One region of the Gelidimonas diazotrophica genome, then DNA from elsewhere that is predicted to be linked to it. Evidence: predicted binding sites of a transcription regulator. Region 1 holds the regulator's gene; the other holds the start of a gene.
What was found. Region 1 encodes LexA, which represses DNA repair genes until DNA is damaged. Its sites were predicted from a motif close to ACTGTATNNNNATACAGT; they were not measured.
Positions count from the first base shown of each region.

Region 2: KGFNPO_RS01980 (DNA polymerase Y family protein) is a predicted target of LexA. The motif match lies at 1,208-1,225, and genes of this name have one in related genera.

Region 1 covers NZ_CM146349.1:1,486,179-1,492,335, forward strand. Annotated here, with positions in the region: gene clpB (ATP-dependent chaperone ClpB) at 1-285, shown strand, start outside; gene KGFNPO_RS06875 (MaoC family dehydratase) at 398-853, shown strand; gene KGFNPO_RS06880 (DEAD/DEAH box helicase) at 997-2,325, opposite strand; gene KGFNPO_RS06885 (inositol monophosphatase family protein) at 2,559-3,350, opposite strand; gene KGFNPO_RS06890 (RNA methyltransferase) at 3,509-4,258, shown strand; gene lexA (transcriptional repressor LexA) at 4,546-5,211, opposite strand; gene rpsF (30S ribosomal protein S6) at 5,450-5,848, shown strand; gene priB (primosomal replication protein N) at 5,877-6,157, shown strand, end outside.
Region 2 covers NZ_CM146349.1:411,128-417,284, forward strand. Annotated here, with positions in the region: gene KGFNPO_RS01970 (lytic transglycosylase domain-containing protein) at 1-45, shown strand, start outside; gene lpxC (UDP-3-O-acyl-N-acetylglucosamine deacetylase) at 153-1,088, shown strand; gene KGFNPO_RS01980 (DNA polymerase Y family protein) at 1,265-2,542, shown strand; gene coq7 (2-polyprenyl-3-methyl-6-methoxy-1,4-benzoquinone monooxygenase) at 2,783-3,409, shown strand; gene KGFNPO_RS01990 (OsmC family protein) at 3,417-3,863, opposite strand; gene rplM (50S ribosomal protein L13) at 4,447-4,875, shown strand; gene rpsI (30S ribosomal protein S9) at 4,885-5,277, shown strand; gene moaC (cyclic pyranopterin monophosphate synthase MoaC) at 5,451-5,957, opposite strand; gene KGFNPO_RS02010 (beta-barrel assembly-enhancing protease) at 6,035-6,157, shown strand, end outside.

The DNA.
Region 1 (6,157 bases):
CATGCGCTCGATGAGAAGAATATCGGCGCCATCGCCAAAATCCAGCTGAAAATTCTGGAGCAGCGGCTAGCGAGTATCGAAATGGCGCTCGACATCTCTGACGAAGCGTTGCAGAAAATTGCGGAAGCGGGCTTTGATCCGGTGTATGGCGCACGGCCACTGAAACGTGCCATCCAACATGAAATCGAGAATCCGCTCTCGAAACTGATATTGCAGGGGCAGTTTGGCCCTAAGGATGTAATCAAAGTCGGCGTGCATGAAGGGCGATTTACATTCATGCATTGACCAGTTGTGGCGAATAAAAACCGCTGACAGACTGGCGTTTGTCAGCGGTTTTTATTTTTGTATTTGTTGTTGCATCAGGCAGTTTGGAAATATCCATTATTGAGAGGGTGTAATGCGCATCATCGGTTCGCAGGAAGATTTGAAAGCATTGGTCGGTCAGAAAGTGGCGAGTTCCGGTTGGGTCGATATTACGCAGGAGCGCGTCGATCAGTTCGCACAAGCTACCGGCGACTGTCAATGGATTCATCTGGATGTTGAGCGCAGCCGGCGCGAGTCCCCTTTTGGCGGGACAGTGGCACATGGCTTCCTGACTTTGTCGCTGTTGCCGATATTTATGGAAGAGTCGATTGCCATGACAGGCGTGAAGATGGGCCTCAATTACGGCTTGAACAAAGTGCGCTTCCCGGCTCCGGTGCCGGTAGGCAGTCGTTTGCGCGCACACCTGACATTACTCGCCGTCGATGATATTGAGGGCGGCGTTCAGGCAAGTTGGGAAATCGTCATGGAACGGCAGGGAAGCGAGAAGCCGGTTTGTGTGGCCGAGATGCTGGTCCGGCAATATTATTGATGCGAAAACACGGCGTACATCGTCATAATTTCGAGCATCGCTCGTGTGTAACTTTCTGCAGCTTGTTCGGAGAGCTGCTTTTATCACGCCTTTTTTAGCGCGTGATAAAAGCACAAGCGTAGCCAAGCTACGCCACAATCGGTTTAACGGCCACGGCCGCCTGAACGGTGTTGCGCCGATGAGCGCACTGCTACGTTCCCATTGGCTTGCGCCGGGCCGGAGCGCGGTGCGCCGCTGCGTGGTTTGCCAGCGCCAGCACTTGCGCGCGGCTGTTGATTTCTGCCGCCACCGCCACCGCTACGCAGTTGAATCGGTTGCGCCTTGGCATGAGGATCTGGTTCAAAACCGTCGATGATTTCACGCGGCAATTCGCGCCTGATCAGTTTTTCGATGTCTTTCAGCAGGCTGAATTCATCGACACAGACCAGTGAAACCGCTTCGCCAGTGGCGCCGGCGCGGCCGGTACGGCCAATCCGGTGCACGTAATCTTCCGCCACGTTCGGCAGATCGTAATTGACCACGTGCGGCAACTGGTCGATATCGATGCCGCGCGCGGCGATGTCGGTTGCGACCAGCACTTGCAGATTGCCGCCCTTGAATTCCGTCAATGCCTTAGTGCGGGCAGACTGGCTCTTGTTGCCGTGGATCGCCATCGCGCTGATGGCATCTTTTTCCAGTTGCTCGACCAATTTGTTGGCGCCATGTTTGGTGCGGGTGAACACCAGCACTTGCGACCATTGATGGGTTTTGATCAAGTGGGTCAGCATCGGATGCTTTTTATCGCGGTCGACCGGATGTACTTTTTGCGCAATGATTTCGACGGTCGAATTGCGCCGTGCCACTTCGATCATCGCCGGTGCATTGAGCAAACCATCGGCCAGCGTCTTGATTTCCTCCGAGAACGTGGCGGAAAACAGCAGGTTCTGACGTTTTTTCGGCAATACAGCCAGGACGCGCTTGATATCCTTGATGAAGCCCATGTCGAGCATGCGGTCGGCTTCATCCAATACCAGAATTTCAACGTGATTCAGGTTGATCGTGCCTTGCTGCATGTGGTCCAGCAAACGCCCTGGCGTGGCGACCAGGATATCGACGCCGTGCTTGAGTACCTTGATTTGCGGGTTGATGCCGACGCCGCCGAAAATCACGGCAGAAGTCAGCTTCACGTATTTGCCGTATTGACGCACGCTTTCTTCGATCTGCGCTGCCAGTTCGCGGGTCGGCGTCAGGATCAAGGTGCGAATTGGCGTGCCTTGCGCATTCGGATTTTTTGCGGCGCTAGCGAGTCGGTGCAGAATTGGCAGCGTAAAAGCGGCCGTCTTGCCGGTGCCGGTCTGGGCGCCGGCCAGCAAGTCGCCGCCCGCCAGTACGGCAGGGATGGCTTGCGCTTGAATAGGGGTTGGGGTGGTGTAGCCTTTTTCGGTTACAGCACGAAGAATTGCATCGGACAGGCCGAGTTCAGTAAATAGCATGGATGATTTTAAAAAGATCGGCCTGTCGCCATTCAAGGCGCCAGTCGCAGGCAAACAGATCGGTATGCGGAAAAGTCATAATAGACAGCGACAAGGGGACTGGTAAGCTGTCGCGTGCCGCAGTATAGCAGCAGTACGGCACAAGGGGGATTTAACGCTTAAGTGCTGCTGTGGGCCTCGCAAAGCAAAAAAGCCATCGGCCGAATGGCCGATGGCTTTTTAATACTGAAAATTTATTTGCCCGCGAATGGCGTCAATACAGCCAGCATTTGCGCGAATATCTTTGGATTGCCGGCAATGATGTTGCCATGATTCAGGTAATCGGACTCACCGGAAAAATCGCCCATGATGCCACCCGCTTCAGTCAATAGCAGCGATCCTGCCGCGATATCCCAAGGTCGCAAACCCTTGATGAAATAACCGTCAATATATCCGCAGGCCAGATAGGCCAAGTCCAGTGCGGCTGAACCGCCTTGACGCACACCGTGTGATTTTTCCGACATGATGCGAAACATTTCGAGAAATTCATCCATGTTTTTGGCACTGGTCAGACCAGTCGCAAGCAAGGTGTCGCACAGTTTGTCATGCTTGGTCACGCGGATGCGTTTTTCGTTCAAGTAAGCGCCGGAGCCTTTGCTTGCGGTAAATAAATCGTTGCGACTTGGGTCGTAGACAACCGCTTGCGTGATGACGCCGCGCTGTTGCAGCGCAATCGATACGCAGTATTGCGGATAACTGTGGATGAAGTTGGTGGTGCCATCAAGCGGGTCGATGATCCAGACATTTTCATTTTCATCGTTCAGATTGGTGGATGCACCAGATTCTTCGGCCAGAATGGCATGGCTGGGGTAAGCGTTTTGCAGGATTTCAATGATCGCCTGTTCCGCTGCCTGGTCGACATCGGTCACGAAGTCGTTATATTGTTTTTCGGTGACCGTAACGCGGTCGGGGTCGAATGCGGCGCGATTGATGATCGCCGCACCGCGGCGAGCGGCCTTAACCGCCGTATTGAGCATTGGATGCATAGTGGTTCCGTTAAAATGGCGGCACTGTTTACGAGCAATAACGCTGCAAACAAAACCGCACAACATGAATTAAAGAGCGATGCGGTATATTTGTGGCCAGAATGTCTGTGCAAGACTCCTGATTTCCCAGTTTTAACCGCGCAATGGCGCTATTTTAAATGAACCTGCAGCAAACCAATACGTCTCTTTTTCAGCGCCTGCGTTTTATCCTGGTCGAAACCAGCCGTTCAGGCAACATCGGATCGGTTGCGCGCGCCATGAAAACCATGGGTTTCTCGGATCTGGTACTGGTCAATCCACGCTTTGCAAATATGACGCAACAGGACGAAGCGATTGCGTTTGCCAGCAGTGCGCAGGATATTCTTGCTGCCGCACGCGAAGTCGGCTCGATTGAAGAGGCGTTGGAAGGGTGTAATTTTGCCGCGGCCGTTAGTGCCAGATTGCGCGAATTTTCACCGCCCATCGTGTCGCCGCGCAATTTGGCGAGCCAGTTGGCCGCGGATGGCAGCCTGAATGCGGCGCTGATATTCGGCAACGAGCGCTTCGGCTTGCCCAACGGGATAGTTGAAAAATGCAATGTGCTGATCAATATTCCGGCCAACCCGTCTTATTCTTCCCTCAATCTGGCGCAGGCAGCGCAAGTGCTGGCCTACGAATGCCGCGTTGCTGCCATCGGCGATGGCGTGCCGGCCTCCGGGATCGGATTTCAGGGCGCTGCAGCCGGTATTGCAGAAATTGAAGGCATGTATGTACATCTGGAGCAGGCGCTAACCGCAATCGGATTTCTGAATCCCGAGCAGCCGAAGAAGCTGATGCCGCGTCTGAAACGCCTGTTCGCGCGCACCCAACTGGAAGTGGAGGAAGTCAATATCCTGCGCGGAATTGCTAAAAAAATTCTGAGAAAATAGTCTCGGTAAAGTTTCATGCGCTATTTTAATACCGTACGTAGTATTTTTATACTGCGCATTTTATATATGCGGTAATTGCCATATTATTTAATATACTCCTTGTTTTTAATTTAATTCGAGCAAGGCGGAACACTGTTGAAACGTATTCCTGCTCTGTATATGCGCAGCGGCACTTCGAAAAAGGTGTTTTTCAACCTTGTCGGCTTGTCTGCGGATGCGGCGCAACCAGACCAGATGCTATTTTGTCGTGCTTGATGGGCCGCACACTGACTACACGGCAAGCATTCTTAGGTCCAGGAGCGCAGCAGCCCAACTGCCAGGCCTTCAAGGGCGAAGCTGTCGTCGTCCGGCTTGACTTTTATCGGGGTGAAGTCAGGATTTTCCGGAAGTAGCTCGATCAGCGCGCCGGTTTTTCGGTAGCGCTTGACCGTCACATCGTCGCCTAGCCTGGCCACAATAATCTGGCCGTTTTTAACACTCTCGACTTTTTTGACAGCTAGCAAGTCGCCATCCAGAATGCCTGCATCGCGCATGGACATTCCCCGCACTTTCAACAGGAAGTCGGGCTTGCTGGAAAACAGGCTCGGGTCGACTTGATAGGTTGCCTCAATATGTTCCATTGCAAGGATCGGCGAACCGGCTGCCACGCGGCCAACCAGTGGCAGGCTTAACTGCATCAGTGTGGCGTGCGGCAAGGTCATTTCTGCATCGCGGCCATGATGGCTCTGCTCCTGATTGCGCATGTCACGCAAGCGAATTCCGCGCGATATGCCCGGCGTAATTTGGATTACGCCCTTGCGCGCCAGTGCTTGCAGATGTTCTTCGGCGGCGTTGACCGAGCGAAAGCCGAGTTCAGCCGCGATTTCTGCGCGCGTCGGCGGAAAACCTGTGTTCTCAATTGCATTTTTGATCAGGTTCAAAATTTGTTCTTGACGCGCAGTAAGCTTTAGCATGATTTTTTTGAGGCTGTTTATAAAAACAGTCTGTATTTTTGTACAGTGCATCACTGAATGCAAGTTTATTCGCTCTTATTTGCACATTATGGCCGGTTATTTTTTGCTTTCTAAGCTGCATGCTGTCGGTACTCTTGAGTTTTTGATGGTTTAGCAGTATAGTTCTGGGCTTTTCTCTTCCCACACTCGTCTTGACGCCGAGGTGGGCGATTTTTTAATCAGTCCATAAGGAGTTTACATGCGTCACTATGAAATAGTATTTATCGTTCATCCGGATCAAAGCGAGCAAGTGCCTGCAATGATCGAGCGCTACAAAGCCAGCGTTACTGCGCGTGGCGGTCAGATCCATCGCGTGGAAGACTGGGGTCGTCGCCAGATGGCTTACATGATCCAGAAGCTTGCCAAAGCACATTACGTCTGTATGAATATTGAATGCGACAACGAGACTTTGGTCGAAATTGAAACAGCATTCAAATTCAACGATGCCATCCTGCGCCACCTCACCATCAAGATGAAGAAAGCTGAAACAGCACCATCGCCGATGATGAAGAATGTGCAAAAGGAAGATGCTGCAAAGAGCCATCGCACTGAGGCGCCTGCGGCACCAGCCCCGGCACCAGTCGCGGCAGCTGCGTAATTGCGTATCAGGCAGTGAACCGAACAGTGTGAACCGGCTCCAATTTGTTGCCAGTATTGTTGAACGCGATGTTCTGCGTTACACCCCGGCAGGTATTCCGATGGTGGGGGCAAGATTGCTGCACAGTTCGCAACAGATGGAAGCAGGCACTGACAGATTGGCCGAGTTTGAAATCGCAGCACTAGCTGCGGGCGAAGTTTCAGGACAATTCAATCAGGCTGATTTAGGCGGTATGTTTCAGTTCACCGGATTCCTGGCACGCAAGAACCGCAACAGCAAAAGTCTCGTATTCCATATCGTGGATTTCGA
Region 2 (6,157 bases), 1.1 Mb from region 1:
AATGCGGTGCTGTCGGCCTGGAACAAGTGGAAATTGCAAAGTTAGTCGCAGTAGTGCAGGCCTCCGTGCTTGCGGCCCGGTGCAGGCACAGAGGCCTGCACTACTGAAAAGCAGCAGCATTGCGTAAGTCCTATCTTGATTCAACAATAAAAATGTTAAAACAACGAACCATCAAACAAACCGTCAAAACCGTCGGCGTCGGGCTGCATTCCGGCACCAAGGTTGAACTGACCTTGCGCCCGTGCGGCCCGGATAGCGGGATTACTTTCCGCCGCGTCGATCTGGACCCGATCATCAGTTTTCCGGCCGCAGCCATGGGCGTCGGCGACACGCGCATGGCTTCGACCCTGGTCAATCAGGGCGCCCGAGTCTCGACCGTCGAGCATGTGATGTCGGCCTGCGCCGGGCTGGGTATCGATAATCTGGTGATTGACGTGAGCGCCGAAGAGATTCCGATCATGGACGGCTCGGCCTCATCTTTCGTGTTTCTGCTGCAGCAGGCCGGCATGCAAGAACAGGAAGCGGCCAAGAAATTCATTCGTGTCCTAAAGCCGGTAGAAATCCGCGAAGGGCAGGGCGTTACCGAAAAATGGGCGCGGTTGGAACCTTTCAATGGTTTCAAGCTGGACTTTTTCATCGAGTTCAACCATCCGGCGGTAGACGGCACCAGCCAGCAGGCCGAAGTCGATTTCGACCGGGTGTCGTATGTGCGCGACGTCGCGCGGGCCCGCACCTTCGGCTTCATGCAGGACGTGGAAACCCTGCGCGGCCTGGGTCTGGCGCAGGGCGGCTCGATGGAAAACGCGATCGTGATGGATGAATACCGGATATTGAACATGGATGGCTTGCGCTACGACGACGAATTCGTGCGCCACAAGATTCTCGATGCAATCGGCGATCTGTACCTGGTCGGCCATCCGTTGCTGGCCAGTTATGTTGCCCACAAATCCGGTCATGGCTTGAACAACCAGTTGCTGCGCGCCTTGCTGGCGCAGCCGGATGCCTATGAAATCGTCAGCTTCGAGCACACCGAGGCCGCGCCGCCGGCCTACGCCAATCAGGCCAGCATGGAATGGGCGCTGGTGTGAGTGCTTTGACCGCATTGCGCATGATCGCTGCCTCCCAGCCGGCTGCGCCGTGTTGGTGACTCTGCGCCGCCCTTAAGCTGTCGCTGGATTTTTCCGGCATTCCGTAACAGCCGAATTATACTGTACATATATACAGTATAATTCGGCTGTTACGCTTATGCAGGAAGGGGCTGGCGATGACTTTGCGTGCGCTGTATGTGGATTCCAATTCGTATTTCGCCAGCGTCGAGCAGCAATTGCGGCCGGAGTTGCGCGGCCGGCCGGTCGGCGTGCTGGCGGTGCTGACCGACACCACTTGCTGCATTGCCGCCAGCACCGAGGCCAAGCGCTTCGGCGTCAAGACCGGCACGTCGGTGCGCGATGCGCGCAAGCTGTGTCCCGAGATCGTGTTCGTCGAGTCGCGTCCGGCCGTGTATGTCCAGATGCATCACAAGCTGGTGGCGGCGGTCGAATCCTGCATCCATGTCGAGCAGGTGCGCTCGATCGATGAAATGTGGTGCCGTTTGCGCGGGCGCGATACGCAGCGCGAGGGCGCGGTGCAACTGGCGCAGCAAATCAAACAGGCGATTTACCAGGCGGGCGGCAGCGTCATGCACTGCTCGATCGGCATCGGGCCGAATCGCTTCCTGGCCAAGACTGCCTCCAACATGCAAAAGCCGAATGGCCTGGTGGTCATCGAGCAGGCCGACTTGCCGCAGGCGCTCTTCAGGCTGGAGTTGCGTGCGCTGACCGGTATCGGCAGCTCGATGGCGGCGCGGCTGGACGCCTGCGGCATTACTAGCGTGCAGCAATTGTGCAACGCGTCAGCGGCGACCTTGCGCAAGGCCTGGTGCGGCGTGACGGGTGCGCGCTTTCATGCGATGTTGCACGGCGACGATATTGCGGAGACGCCGACCCAGCGCAGCACGGTGGGCCATTCGCATGTGCTGGCGCCCGAGTTGCGCCATCGGGATGCCGCGTACGCGGTGCTGCACCGCTTGCTGCAGAAGGCGGCGATGCGCTTGCGCAGCATCGACTGCATCAGCGCCCGCCTGTGCGTGAAAGTGACGCTGAAAAACCGTCGCCACAGAGTCGTCTGCTGGGACGATGACGTTGCGCTCGACCCGACCAGCGACACCCGCGCCTTGCTGGCCGCATTCGACGTACTCTGGCAGCGCTATCCGCCGCAAGCCAGCGCTCGCGGCTGGGAGCCGATGGCAGTCGGCGTCACGCTGGTGAATTTGTCCGAGGCGCGCAATCAAAGCCTTTCGTTGTTTTCCGGCAGCCACGCGCAACATCAGCTGGATGCCGCAATCGATGCGCTGAACCTGCGCTACGGCAAGAATGCGCTGTATTTCGGCGGCGCGGCAGCGGCTCTGCAAGCCGCGCCGATGCGCATTGCATTTACCCATGTGCCGGATCTGGCGCTGGAGTCGGATCTGGAAGGCGTGCGCCCGGATTTGGCGCGAAAATAATACTATTGTTTGTATTATTTAAAAGTCACATTTTACATGCGGTAATCGATATGTTTTAAGGCATACTCCCGATAATTTCATTTATTTGCAGGGGACTTCCAAGTGCGCCTGGCTTGCCTGGAAAAAGTCGCCGGCCACTTGCGCAGGCGTGTGCGTCATAATATTGGCAGGGGGTATGGGCGCATTGGAAAAATGCGCCATGCCCGGATTAATGCAGTGTAATTCTCAAAGGTTATCGATATGCGTCAATTGGATACATTCATCATCGGTCTGGACAAGGCCTTGCGCGTGGTGTCAGGCGTTGCGGCGGCGTCGCGGCCGAGCCCGGCAGGCTTGGCTGAGGATGGCGAAATGGACGATAAGGAGCGCCGCCATAGCGCCGGCCTGATGCGTATCAACCACGTCGGAGAAGTGTGCGCGCAGGCGCTGTATGACGCCCAGGGGCAGTTTTCTAAAAACGCGGAAGTGCAGCGGCAGTTTGCCCAAGCCGGGCGCGAGGAAGAAGATCATCTGGCCTGGAGCGCGCAGCGTTTGCAGGAATTGGGTTCTCACACCAGCCTGCTCAATCCCTTGTGGTACGCCGGCGCCTATGCGCTGGGCGCCATCGCCGCCAAGCTGGGCGATGCGCGCAGCCTGGGTTTCGTGGTCGAGACCGAGCGCCAGGTTGAGGCGCATCTGAATAGCCATCTCAGCATTTTGCCGCCGCAGGATGTGCGTTCGCGGGCGATTGTCGACCAGATGCGCATCGACGAAATTGCGCACGGCGCAGCGGCCCAGTCGCTCGGCGCGGCAGACACGCCAGCGCCGGTGCGCATGGTGATGCAGGCGATGGCCAAGCTCATGACGACCACCGCCTACCGGATTTAATCAGCTCTCAGTTGGGTGGAGTCGCGGCAATCAGGTCGTCGAGTATCTCGAACGTGTGCGTAATCTGGGCCGATTTTTCCATCATGATGGAAGCCGAACAGTATTTTTCGTGCGACAGTTTGATTGCGCGCTCCACCAGATTCGGCTTCAGATTGCGTCCGCGCACGGTGAAGTGGAAGTGGACGGCGGTAAATATTTTCGGATCTTCGGTGGCGCGCTCCGCTTTCAGGGTGACGTCGCAACCGCTAATATCCTGCCTGCTTTTGCGCAGGATCAGCACCACGTCGTAGGCGGTGCAGCCGCCGGTGCCGGCCAGTACCAGTTCCATCGGCCGCGGCGCCAGATTGCGCCCGCCGCCGTCCGGCGCGCCATCCATCATCGCAATGTGGCCGGAACCAGTTTCCGCTAAAAAAGTCATTCCGGACAATCCTGCCCAGCGTACCGTGCATTCCATAGTGTTCTCGCAGTAAAAAAGACAGCGGTAATTGTAACTCCGGTAACTCCGGTAACTGCAGTAACTGGACTGGCAATCCCCGATTGCGCCACATTGATTTTTTACAAGATGGATATATTGCGTTGCAGCATTATTTACAATATGAAAAAATATATTCATGATGTGAAAATTATTATTAACCTATTGATTAATATATGTTTTTTATTTTTATTTTATTATTTTTAGTCGGCGTATAAAATTTTTCTCAAAAATATCTTGCGATGCACAATGGCTTCGCTATAATCAAATCATTGTTTGGCGCAGTGGCCGCAGTGAAACTTTGAAGCACCCAATTTTGCTTGTCTCCTCCACCCTCCTAACGGTGTGGATTTAAACCCGAAACCATCGTGCTTCGGGTTTTTTTTGCCCGCAGTATTCCGGATAAGGCTCTGTGGTTTCTACCAGATTTGACGCCCAGCCATTGAAAGGACTATAATCTACGGCTTTCCGTTTGCTCAGGAAAGTAGCATAAGGGCGAGTCCGTACTGTTGGCAATGTGCGGAACCACCAATTTTGAGCGAGTTAATCTAGTTAGAAAGTCATCATGAAAACTTTTTCCGCTAAAGCCCATGAGGTCAAGCGCGAGTGGTTGGTGATTGACGCGACGGACAAAATCCTCGGGCGTGTTGCCAGCGAAGTGGCACTCCGATTGCGCGGCAAGCACAAACCTGAATTTACTCCGCACGTCGATACCGGCGACTTTATTGTCGTTATCAATGCAGGTAAATTGCGTGTCACAGGCACCAAAGCAACTGCAAAAACATACTATCGCCACAGTGGTTATCCAGGCGGTATCTATGAAACCAACTTCAAGAAAATGCAAGAGCGTTTTCCAGGTCGCGCGCTTGAGAAAGCGGTCAAGGGCATGTTGCCTAAAGGCCCACTCGGCTATGCAATGATCAAGAAGCTCAAAGTGTATGCGGAAGGTTCCCATCCGCACGCTGCGCAGCAACCTAAAGTACTTGAACTCTAAGGAATAGACATGATCGGTAACTACAATTACGGAACCGGCCGTCGCAAGAGTGCAGTGGCTCGCGTCTTCATCAAGGTCGGCTCAGGTCAGATCATCGTGAACGGCAAACCTGCCAACGAATACTTTTCGCGCGAAACTGGTCTGATGGTAATTCGTCAACCGCTGGAATTGACCAGCAACCTCGAGCGTTTTGACATCATGGTTAATGTCAACGGTGGCGGCGAGTCCGGCCAAGCTGGCGCAGTGCGCCACGGCATCACCCGCGCGCTGATCGACTACGATGAAACGCTGAAAGCAGAACTGAAGAAAGCCGGTTTTGTGACACGCGATGCACGTGAAGTCGAACGTAAAAAAGTTGGTCTGCGCAAGGCACGTCGCGCAAAACAATTCTCCAAGCGTTAATTTTTTCGGCGCTGCTGGCACGGTCTGCATACTTTGCAGCGCTGTGTTTCAGCAAGCGTCGCGGAAATTGCATTTGATTTCCGCCAGAATGCTCCGCAAGTTCAACGACTTGCGGAGCATTTTTTATTGCAGCAGCAATACGGCGCAATGCTTATCTAGGTACGACGCACAATTTACGCCGCCACCCAATCCCCTGACTTTCCCCCGTGCTTTTCCAGCACCCGCACATCCGTCATCACCATGCCGCGGTCGACTGCCTTGCACATGTCGTAGATCGTCAGCAGGCCGACCTGGACTGCGGTCAGGGCTTCCATTTCCACCCCGGTTTTGCCGAAAGTTTCCACTTGCGCGCGGCAGTGAATGCTGGCGGCTGGGCTGTCTATGCTGAATTCGACCGTGACGCGGGTCAGCGCCAGCGGGTGGCACAGCGGAATCAGGTCGCTGGTGCGTTTGGCGGCCATGATGGCGGCGATGCGGGCAATGCCGAGCACGTCGCCTTTTTTTGCGCTGCCGCTCTGAATGATGTCGAGCGTGGCCGGTTGCATGCGGATGGTGCCGCCGGCGATGGCGATGCGGTGGGTTTCATTTTTGGCGCCGACATCGACCATGTGAGCTTGGCCGGTGCTGTCGAAGTGGGTCAGTTGGCTGGTGTCAGTGGGGGTGTCGGGCGAATGGTTCATAAGCGGGAGTGGAGCGTGGAACGATTATTGGGAGCAGGTATCATAGCATCGTGAAAACAAAACACCATTCCCCGAAAATGCAGTTGCTGCCGCGCTTATTGTCGCTCGGGTTGGTCGTGGCCGTTTGTGTCGGGCCGCTTGCGCCGCTGCCGGTTGCGGCATTGGGATTGCCGACTCTGGGCGATTCTTCCAGCGATACG